3 linked regions of the Chroogloeocystis siderophila 5.2 s.c.1 genome follow. The protein of the gene in region 2 interacts with the protein of the main gene of each other region in a pairwise test. Links are inferred from orthologs where the notes say so. Each region holds a gene or a part of one and is shown on either strand. Other genes may lie near its edges.

What was found. The genes of interacting proteins can lie anywhere in the genome.
Region 1: the proteins of NIES1031_RS01585 (region 2) and sfsA interact in binary tests that used the Escherichia coli proteins (3 or more experiments, as listed by UniProt). The link is inferred for Chroogloeocystis siderophila 5.2 s.c.1 from one-to-one orthologs.
Region 3: the proteins of NIES1031_RS01585 (region 2) and NIES1031_RS03185 interact in binary tests that used the Escherichia coli proteins (3 or more experiments, as listed by UniProt). The link is inferred for Chroogloeocystis siderophila 5.2 s.c.1 from one-to-one orthologs.

What each region holds. Positions count from the first base shown.
Region 1 is NZ_MRCC01000014.1:94,973-97,942, forward strand. It holds sfsA (DNA/RNA nuclease SfsA), read right to left. Parts: upstream 1,855-2,970; coding sequence 1,147-1,854; downstream 1-1,146. Other genes in the region: NIES1031_RS16950 (serine/threonine protein kinase), read left to right, coding at 1-1,095; NIES1031_RS16960 (cupin domain-containing protein), read right to left, coding at 1,916-2,362; NIES1031_RS16965 (glucose-6-phosphate isomerase), read right to left, coding at 2,510-2,970. UniProt on the Escherichia coli protein: Binds to DNA non-specifically. Could be a regulatory factor involved in maltose metabolism.
Region 2 is NZ_MRCC01000001.1:331,401-334,349, forward strand. It holds NIES1031_RS01585 (glutamate-5-semialdehyde dehydrogenase), read left to right. Parts: upstream 1-797; coding sequence 798-2,102; downstream 2,103-2,949. Other genes in the region: NIES1031_RS01580 (M48 family metalloprotease), read right to left, coding at 1-590; NIES1031_RS01590 (isochorismate synthase), read right to left, coding at 2,094-2,949. UniProt on the Escherichia coli protein: Catalyzes the NADPH-dependent reduction of L-glutamate 5-phosphate into L-glutamate 5-semialdehyde and phosphate. The product spontaneously undergoes cyclization to form 1-pyrroline-5-carboxylate.
Region 3 is NZ_MRCC01000002.1:316,493-319,407, reverse strand. It holds NIES1031_RS03185 (sulfate/molybdate ABC transporter ATP-binding protein), read left to right. Parts: upstream 1-907; coding sequence 908-1,924; downstream 1,925-2,915. Other genes in the region: NIES1031_RS03180 (ABC transporter substrate-binding protein), read left to right, coding at 2,011-2,915; chlP (geranylgeranyl reductase), read right to left, coding at 1-486. UniProt on the Escherichia coli protein: Part of the ABC transporter complex CysAWTP involved in sulfate/thiosulfate import. Responsible for energy coupling to the transport system.

The DNA of each region.
Region 1 (2,970 bases), on a different replicon or contig from region 2:
TCGCTACTCAAGCAAACTTGGCTAGCAGTCGATCTGGCGACACAACCAACAACGTTTGTAGTGATTAAACTACTAACTTTTACTAATGCTACAGGGTGGGAGGAGTTAAAACTATTTGAACGTCAAGCCCAGGTACTCAAGCAGTTAAATTATCCACAAATTCCACTCTATCAAGACGAATTTTGGCTAGAAGCGCAGCCTGCTTATTATGTTCTCGTTCAAGAATACATTCCTGGTAGATCGCTTGAACAGTTACAACAATGTTGGAGTGAAGCACAAATTCACCAAATTGCGAAACAGGTATTAGATATCCTTGTATACCTCCACGATTTACATCCGCCAGTCATCCATCGTGACATCAAACCGAGTAATTTAATTTGGGGTGATAACGATAAAGTTTATTTAGTTGATTTTGGTGGAGTTCAAGATCAAACTGTATCGCCAGGCGCAACATTTACAGTAGTCGGAACTTATGGTTATACACCATTAGAACAATTTGGCGGTAAAGCTGTTGCAGCATCGGATTTGTATGCTTTGGGTGCAACTTTAATTCATTTACTCACTGGCATCCTACCCGCAGACTTGCCGCAACACAACTTACAATTGCAATTTGCAGAATTAGTCAATTGTAGTCCGAGTCTAGTGAGTTGGTTGCAGAAAATGACCGAACCCGCATTAGAAAAGCGATTTGGTTGTGCACGTCAAGCGCTAGCTGCTTTAGAATCTGGAATCGTGCTTGATGCAACTTTGGTAAATAACTCTGGTAAGGGTGGTTTATTTAATGCATCGATCGCCGTACCCGCAGAAATTCAAGGTTGGAACTGGGGCGCTTTTTTACTTGCACCATTTTGGTTAGTCGCGAATCGCGTGTGGATTGGGGTATTATCCTGGGTTCCCATCATGGGATTTTGGATGGCGATCGCGCTTGGTGTTAAAGGTAACGAGTGGGCGTGGAAAAGTCGCCGATGGGAAAGTATTGAACACTTCCAAAAGTCTCAAAAACGCTGGGCGATCGCTGGAATTACTGTGGGAATTGCCATTAATCTTATCGTTTGGCACTTGGGAGTATTGTTTTTACTTTCAACTCTTTTTTAAAAATGGTAATGGGTAATTACTGGTGTTTGTTTGATGATGGACGAGCCGAGTTTAAATTTTCAACTCAGCTAATCCTAAATACTCAATACCTGCGGGGGTAATTTTGAAGCGACATGGTAGTATTTTTAATCCCAATGCGATCGCTGCACGCAATAATTGACCATAAATTGGATCGGCACTATCTCCAGGTGCAAATGTGGTACAATCACCGCGATTGATAAAGTACAACATCACCGCATCGCTTGCTGGTATTAATGCGGTAAGTTCGCGTAAATGTTTTTGTCCGCGTGTTGTTTCGGTATCAGGAAATAACGCGGTACGCCCGTCAACCCAAGTTGTGCTTTTGACTTCGATGTATGTTGTGCGATCGCCATCTAAAACAAAATCTACTCGACTTTTTTTATCTGTACCATAGGGAACTTCAAAACGAATGTTGTTGTAACTTCCCAAAGGCAACAAGTTTTCTTCTAACGCTAGCTTGACAATGCGATTCGGTAAACTTGTATTTACACCTACCCAAGTCGGTTCATTGTCATTCACCAGAATCATTTCCCAGGTGTACTTCAGCGATCGCTTTGGATTGTCACTATAAGTCACCTGTACAGCACTATCAGGTTGACAAATTCCTGTCATAGGTCCAGTATTCGGACAATGTGCTGTCACAACTTCCCCAGACGCCAACTGCACATCTGCAAAAAACCGCTTATAGCGTTTGAGAAGAACACCAGGATACAACGTTGGGTAGTGGTAAAGAATCATCAATCAAGCAAAAGCAATGTTACTACTGTAACAGCGTTGGTTCAATCAATTTCCTGTATTCCTAGGCGATCGCCCGATTTGCTTGTGCATCCATTGCCAAAACGGCCATTGCCGCATCAATATTATACGGACATGGTGGTTTGTGTGGTTTATAGTCTTTTTCGCTCGTTGCGCGATGGCGTAATACCGCATTGACTAATACACATGGTTCTGGAGATAAATTAATTGCTCCATGCAACACTCCTGGGGGAATTTTTACTACTGTAGGTTTGCGATCGCTCAAGGGTATATATTGATAACGGCGATTCACCAACACCACTAACACAAAACTTCCTTTGACTACCAATAGTTGGTCTGTTTGTGTTTTATGAACAAAAAGATCGTCAATTGTGTTTGGTGGAATCTGTACCAGCATTGTCTCGTGACTTGATTGAGGGGTATAAAACTCAGTCATACCCCCCTTTATTGCTGATAGCGGACGAATCTCTACACTCCTGACCGAACTCATACCAGCACCCATAGATTTCAAGACCTAGCTTCTAGTCTAAGCCACCTTTTTATAAAAAGTTGTTACAAATGAACAAAAATACCCAAAATATGATATGGAAATAGTGTTAGCAAAAAGCTCATTGCTAATTGCTAACAGAAGAAATTACTAATTGATCGACACAGTCAAACTTCTGGGATCGCCAAAATTACCGTTGAGAATGACACCGCGTTTATTTGCATAAAGGTGACGCAGAATTTTGTAAATTGTCTCAACTTGGTCAGTTGCTTGGGCTTTTTCTGCGAGTTCAGCGAGGGAAATCGAACGGCTTTCATCTTCGAGAATTTGTAAGACACGTTTTTGTAAACCTAAAACCGCAGCAGCAGCTTTTTTCCCAGCCTCAACGCCTGGTTGATGGTAAGCATTGACATTAATTAGAGAACCATACAAACCAACAGCGCGCTCGTAAAGTGCAATCAGGGCGCCTACAGTGCGTGGATTAACTTGTGGAATTGTGGCGGTAATCGAATCGCGGTGGTTATCGTATAAGGCTTGGCGCGTTCCTTGCAGGAATCCTGATAGATAATCACCGGATGTCGTTCCTGGTTCTAATTCAGGTGAAGATCCTT
Region 2 (2,949 bases):
CTATGGCGCTGTATTTCTGCAAGAGATACCCAGCGGGTACGATACAGCCAATTCTGCATCAAGTCCATGAGCAATGGTGAGAGGAAAAAGGCTGCGGTGTTGAATAGAAGTGTGCCGGCGATCGCAACCATCAATCCGCTGGTAGGATTATCGCTACTGAGGATGAATGTCAGTGCTAAAAACAAGACGAATACCATTCCCAAAAGCAAAGTTATCGTTACGCCGGATGCTAGCGCCAGATTACTTGCAACTCCTGCCATAGCAAGTTTAATACCTGCTTGTGCGGCTCGTTTTGGTTTGGTGTGTGATGTACGAGATTGTGATTGTTTATTTAAAGATTCAAGCGCAAGTTTTGCCCACTTTTGGGCTTCTGGATGAGGGTGAGTCGCAAGTTGTCTCGCCAGCGCGATCGCACGCGAGCGTTGATTTTTTTGATACGCTTTGATTAACCAAAATTGTACTTGTAGATAGTATTTACTGTTATGGTCGATACTACTGCAATAGTTTTCTAGTATTTCTACTGCTTCGTGGTAACGTTGTTGTTGATAGGCTTCTATAGCTGTTTGTAATAATTCAAATTGAAGAGACATAAGTTCGCCTCTGTATGTACTTGTCTTTATATATACCCAGAACTTCAACGTTACTTCTTGTCAATTCGGAGAAGTTTGATGAAGATTGTGTAAATTAAGACATTGAATGAACCGCGATTGCCAAGCGTTAGCGTGGAGAGGTGAATCTAAAATTCCAAATGGGAGCGGTGATTGATAGGATCGTAGAGCAGTCATTAGTGTAATGTTATGACTACTCAGATTAACCTTTCGTTAACTGCGCTCGCCCGCAAAACTCGTGACTGCGCGCAAACATTAGCAGTTTTATCTACTGAAGCGAAGAATCAGGCGATTGAGGCGATCGCGCAAGCGTTAGAAGCTGCTGCGGATGAAATTTTGGCGGCGAATGCGGCGGATTGTGCTGCGGCGGCACAAGATGGAATTCCTAAACCTTTATATCATCGACTGAAGTTAGACCGCGCAAAGTTGCAAAGTGCGATCGCGGGGGTTCGGGATGTTGGAAGACTCGCCGATCCCGTAGGGGAAGTGCAAATTCACCGTCAGCTTGATGATGGTTTGATTCTCAAGCGCGTGACTTGTCCTTTGGGTGTGTTGGGGGTGATTTTTGAAGCTCGTCCTGATGCAGCGATTCAAATTTCAGCGTTGGCGATAAAATCAGGTAATGGCGTGATTCTTAAAGGTGGGAAAGAAGCAATTCGCTCGTGTGAGGCGATTGTTAAAGCGATTCATCTTGGATTATCTCAAACCGCGATTAGTCCTGATGCTGTGCAGTTATTGACTACCCGCGAAGCAACTTTAGAATTATTGCAACTCGACCAATTCGTTGATTTGATTATTCCTAGAGGTTCTAATTCGTTTGTGCGCTTTGTTCAGGAGAATACGCGCATTCCAGTATTAGGTCATGCGGATGGTATTTGTCATCTTTATGTTGACCGTGCAGCAGATTTAAGTCAAGCAGTGGCAATTACTGTAGACTCGAAAACGCAGTATCCAGCGGCGTGTAATGCAATTGAAACGCTGTTAATCCATGAAGCGATCGCACCCGCATTTTTAACGCTTGTCGCCCCAGCTTTGCAACAGCATAATGTTGAGTTACGCGGCGATGCTAGAACTTGTGAAATTCTAGACAATATTACGCCTGCAACCGAAAGTGATTGGTCAACGGAATACAGCGACTTAATTTTATCAATTAAAGTTGTTGATTCTTTAACGGACGCGATCGCGCATATTAATGAGTATGGTTCGGGACATACAGATGCGATCGTTACCGAGAATACCGATGCAGCAGAGACTTTCCTCTCGCAAGTCAACGCGGCTGGTGTCTTTCATAATTGTTCTACGCGCTTTGCGGATGGCTTCCGTTACGGTTTTGGTGCTGAAGTTGGAATTAGTACGCAAAAACTTCCACCACGCGGACCTGTGGGGTTAGAAGGTTTGGTAACTTACAAGTATAAGCTCGTAGGTCATGGTCATATCGTCGCAACTTACAGCGGTGACAATGCCAAATCGTTTGCACACAAAGATTTAGACTAAAGCTTTTAGCAATGCTTGGAGTTTGAGTTGAATCTCTGCCACTTCGCGATCAGGATTAGAACCGGCAACGATACCTGCACCTGCATAAAGTCTAGCGCGATCGCGATCAATCATTGCTGAACGAATGCCGACGATAAACTCGCTGTTTCCTTGCGCATCTAGCCACCCTATAGGTGCAGCGTATAAACCGCGTTCAAAAGTTTCATAATCTCGAATTTTCGTGCAAGCCTTATCGCGTGAGACGCCTGCTACCGCTGGAGTAGGATGTAACGCCGCAACGATTTCTAGCGGGTGAACGTGAGTCGGTAGTTGAGCTTGAATTGGCGTCCACAAGTGCTGAATATTGGAAAGTTGCCGCAGTCGTGGAGGTAAAATTTGTGGTGTAATTCCCAATTGATACAAGCACTGGGTAATAAAATCACTAACGACGCGATGTTCGTGTTGTTCTTTTTCGCTCGTGAGCAAACTATTGGCTAGCATAGTATCCTCTGCTAGAGTTTTACCGCGTGGTGCCGATCCTGCTAGGGCATCGGTGCTTAACTGTTGGTTATGGATACTGATTAAACGTTCTGGGCTGGCACCAATAAAGTTTTGTCCTTTCCCGTTACTGATGGCAAAAATGTAGCATCCTGGATGAATGTTGCGTAAATTGTCAAGCGATCGCAATAAGTCTATAGGTTCTTCATAAGTTACATCTAGAGGATGCGCTAAGACGATTTTCTGAAAATAATTGGATTCGATTAACTCTAGGCAAGATGTGATCGTCTTTTTAAAATTCTTAATATTTTTTTCTTCATTGCAGATGATTGAGTTAGTGTTATTGATTGCAGTTGATGTGTATTTTAAG
Region 3 (2,915 bases), on a different replicon or contig from region 2:
ACGGGAGTTTGCCCCATCAGCACCAATAATTGCATCCACTTTCAAGGATTTGGCAATTCCTTGTGCGCCACCTTCTGAGTGGTCTACGTAGTGAATTGTATAGAAATCTGTATTATTTTGCGGAATATCGAGTTTATGAACTGTAGCATTAATTAACTTTGCGCCGAGTTTGGCAGCGCGATTGCGTAAAAAGCCATCGAGAACTTCGCGACGGCACATTCCTATATATTCATCTTCATTGACTAGATTGATATCCACCTCGCGATTTGAGGGGGAAATCATCTTCATCTTCCGCACCTGACGGTCAATAATCTGCGGCGGTAGATCGAATTCACTCACCATACACAGCGGAATTGCTCCGCCACATGGTTTGGCGTTGTCTAGCTTGCGTTCAAACAAATATGTTTCAATTCCAGCTTTTGCCAAGGTTTCGGCGGCTGAAGAACCAGCTGGACCTGAGCCTACAACAGCAACCCGTAGTGTCAAAGGTCTTCTCCCAATCTTCAAGAGCTAGAAAAGCATCGTATCACGGACTTTTAGCTTGCTCAGTGACTTCCTATGAAGATGTGACTGAAATGCAACAGACCTTAATATTTTGATACTTATATACAGGGTTCAGGGACGGTTCAGGGACGCGAAACACCCTACCTTCTAATCATCTATACATCTGTAGCTTAGATAACAAAAATATTGATCAACATGAAATCTTTACACTAAGACTAAGATCTTGTGAAGATACAAAACGCAATAAGTAAAGCTTTATATGATATAAAACTACAGTAACCCCATCAAAAAACCGGAGATTATAGTTTCAGTTTAAACGCTGAATTTAGCCTGATAGACATTAAGTAGAAGTTTCTCAGATTATTGCATCATCACCATATATTTCCTCCAGAGGTAGCTCACCGTGGGTATTGTAGTTGAAAACGTATCAAAGCAGTTTGGCAGTTTTCAGGCCGTTGACGATGTAAGTTTAGAAATCAAGTCAGGTTCGCTGGTAGCCTTACTCGGACCATCGGGTTCAGGTAAGTCTACGTTATTACGGTTGATTGCAGGTTTAGAGTTACCTGATAGTGGCAAAATTTGGCTTACAGGTAAAGATGCGACTTATCAAAGCGTGCAAGAACGCAATATTGGATTTGTGTTTCAGCACTATGCACTCTTCAAGCACATGAGTGTGCGGCAAAACATTGCGTTTGCCCTAGAAATTCGTAAAACACCGAAAGCAAAAATTAAAGCGCGAGTAGACGAACTCCTCGAATTGGTGCAACTGAGTGCCTTGGGAAATCGCTATCCTTCACAACTATCCGGCGGTCAACGCCAGCGCGTTGCTTTAGCAAGGGCGTTAGCAGTACAACCGCAAGTACTCCTGCTTGACGAACCCTTCGGCGCACTCGATGCCAAAGTTCGTAAAGATTTACGCGCTTGGTTGCGCAAACTGCATGATGAAGTCCATGTAACAACGGTATTTGTAACGCATGACCAAGAAGAAGCAATGGAAGTTTCAGATGAAATCGTCGTGATGAACAAAGGTCGCGTCGAACAAATTGGTTCGCCAGCAGAAATTTATGACCATCCAGCAACGGCGTTTGTGATGAGCTTTATTGGTCCTGTGAATGTGCTACCGAGTACATCAAATATTTTCCAAGGTAACGGGTTTGAGTCAACGCATCCAGAGATGTTTTTACGTCCGCAGGATGTGATTGTACAACGCGAGAAAAATGGTACGACAGTATCAGCACGCGTTAGCCGAATTATTCACTTAGGTTGGGAGATTCAAGCTGAATTAACGTTGGATGATGGACAGGTGGTGACAGCGCATCTTAGCCGCGATCGCTTTGACGAATTACAACTGCAACCGCAAGAAAAAGTTTATGTCAAACCCAAAGATGCCAAATCATTTCCGCTATACTATTCAATTTAGTTACTAGCCGTTAGCTTATCCGATTGGGGAACCAAGTGACAGCTTGCGACTCATAGCTAATGGTTGCGCTAGGATAGTCGAATGTTATGAATTGGTTGGTATCTCGCAGGCGCTTGTGGTCGCTGGGAAAATTTATCGGCTTGTCGCTGTTGTGTTGCCTTCTGGTTGTGAGTTGCAATGATCGCCCACCAGGCACAACATCAAGTGTCAGTCCAACAAGTGCGAATAGTATGCGCTTGGTTGTCGGTACAACGCTAAGACCGCGTACGCTCGATCCCGCAGATAATTATGAACTTGCGGGTTCTAATATTATGACGAGCTTGAGCGATCGCCTGTACACATACGCGGTTGGTACAGGTGAATTAGTGCCTCAACTCGCAACAGCTTTACCGCAAGTGAGTGCAGACGGGTTAACGTACACAATTCCTGTACGTCAAGGAGTTGTGTTCCATGATGGTACTGCCTTTAATGCCGAAGCAATGGCGTTTTCGCTCAATCGTTTTATTCAAAACGGCGGGAAACCCGCATCTTTGTTATCGGATGTTGTCGATTCGGTGCAAGCGTCAGGAGAATACGAACTGACAATTCGGCTCAAAAATGCTTTTGCGGCATTTCCTTCGTTACTCGCGTTTTCGGGATTGTGTGCTGTGTCGCCGCAAGCGTATGAAATTGGCACAGGACAATTCAAGCCGCGAGAATTTGTGGGAACAGGTCCCTATCAGTTAGTGCAGTTCACGCCGAATTTGATTCGGATGGATGTGTTTGATAAATACTGGGGCGAAAAACCAGCAAATCAAGGCATTGACTTTCAGATTTTATCGAGTTCTGCCAACTTATTTAATTCTTTCCGCACAGGTCAAGTCGATATCGCGTATCAAACCTTTGACCCAGAACAAGTGCAGAGTTTGAAACAGCAAGCGCAGTCTAATGGTTGGCAGGCACTGGAAGAAAAAAGCAACGTTGTTACACATTTAGGTTTAAATATCAAGCA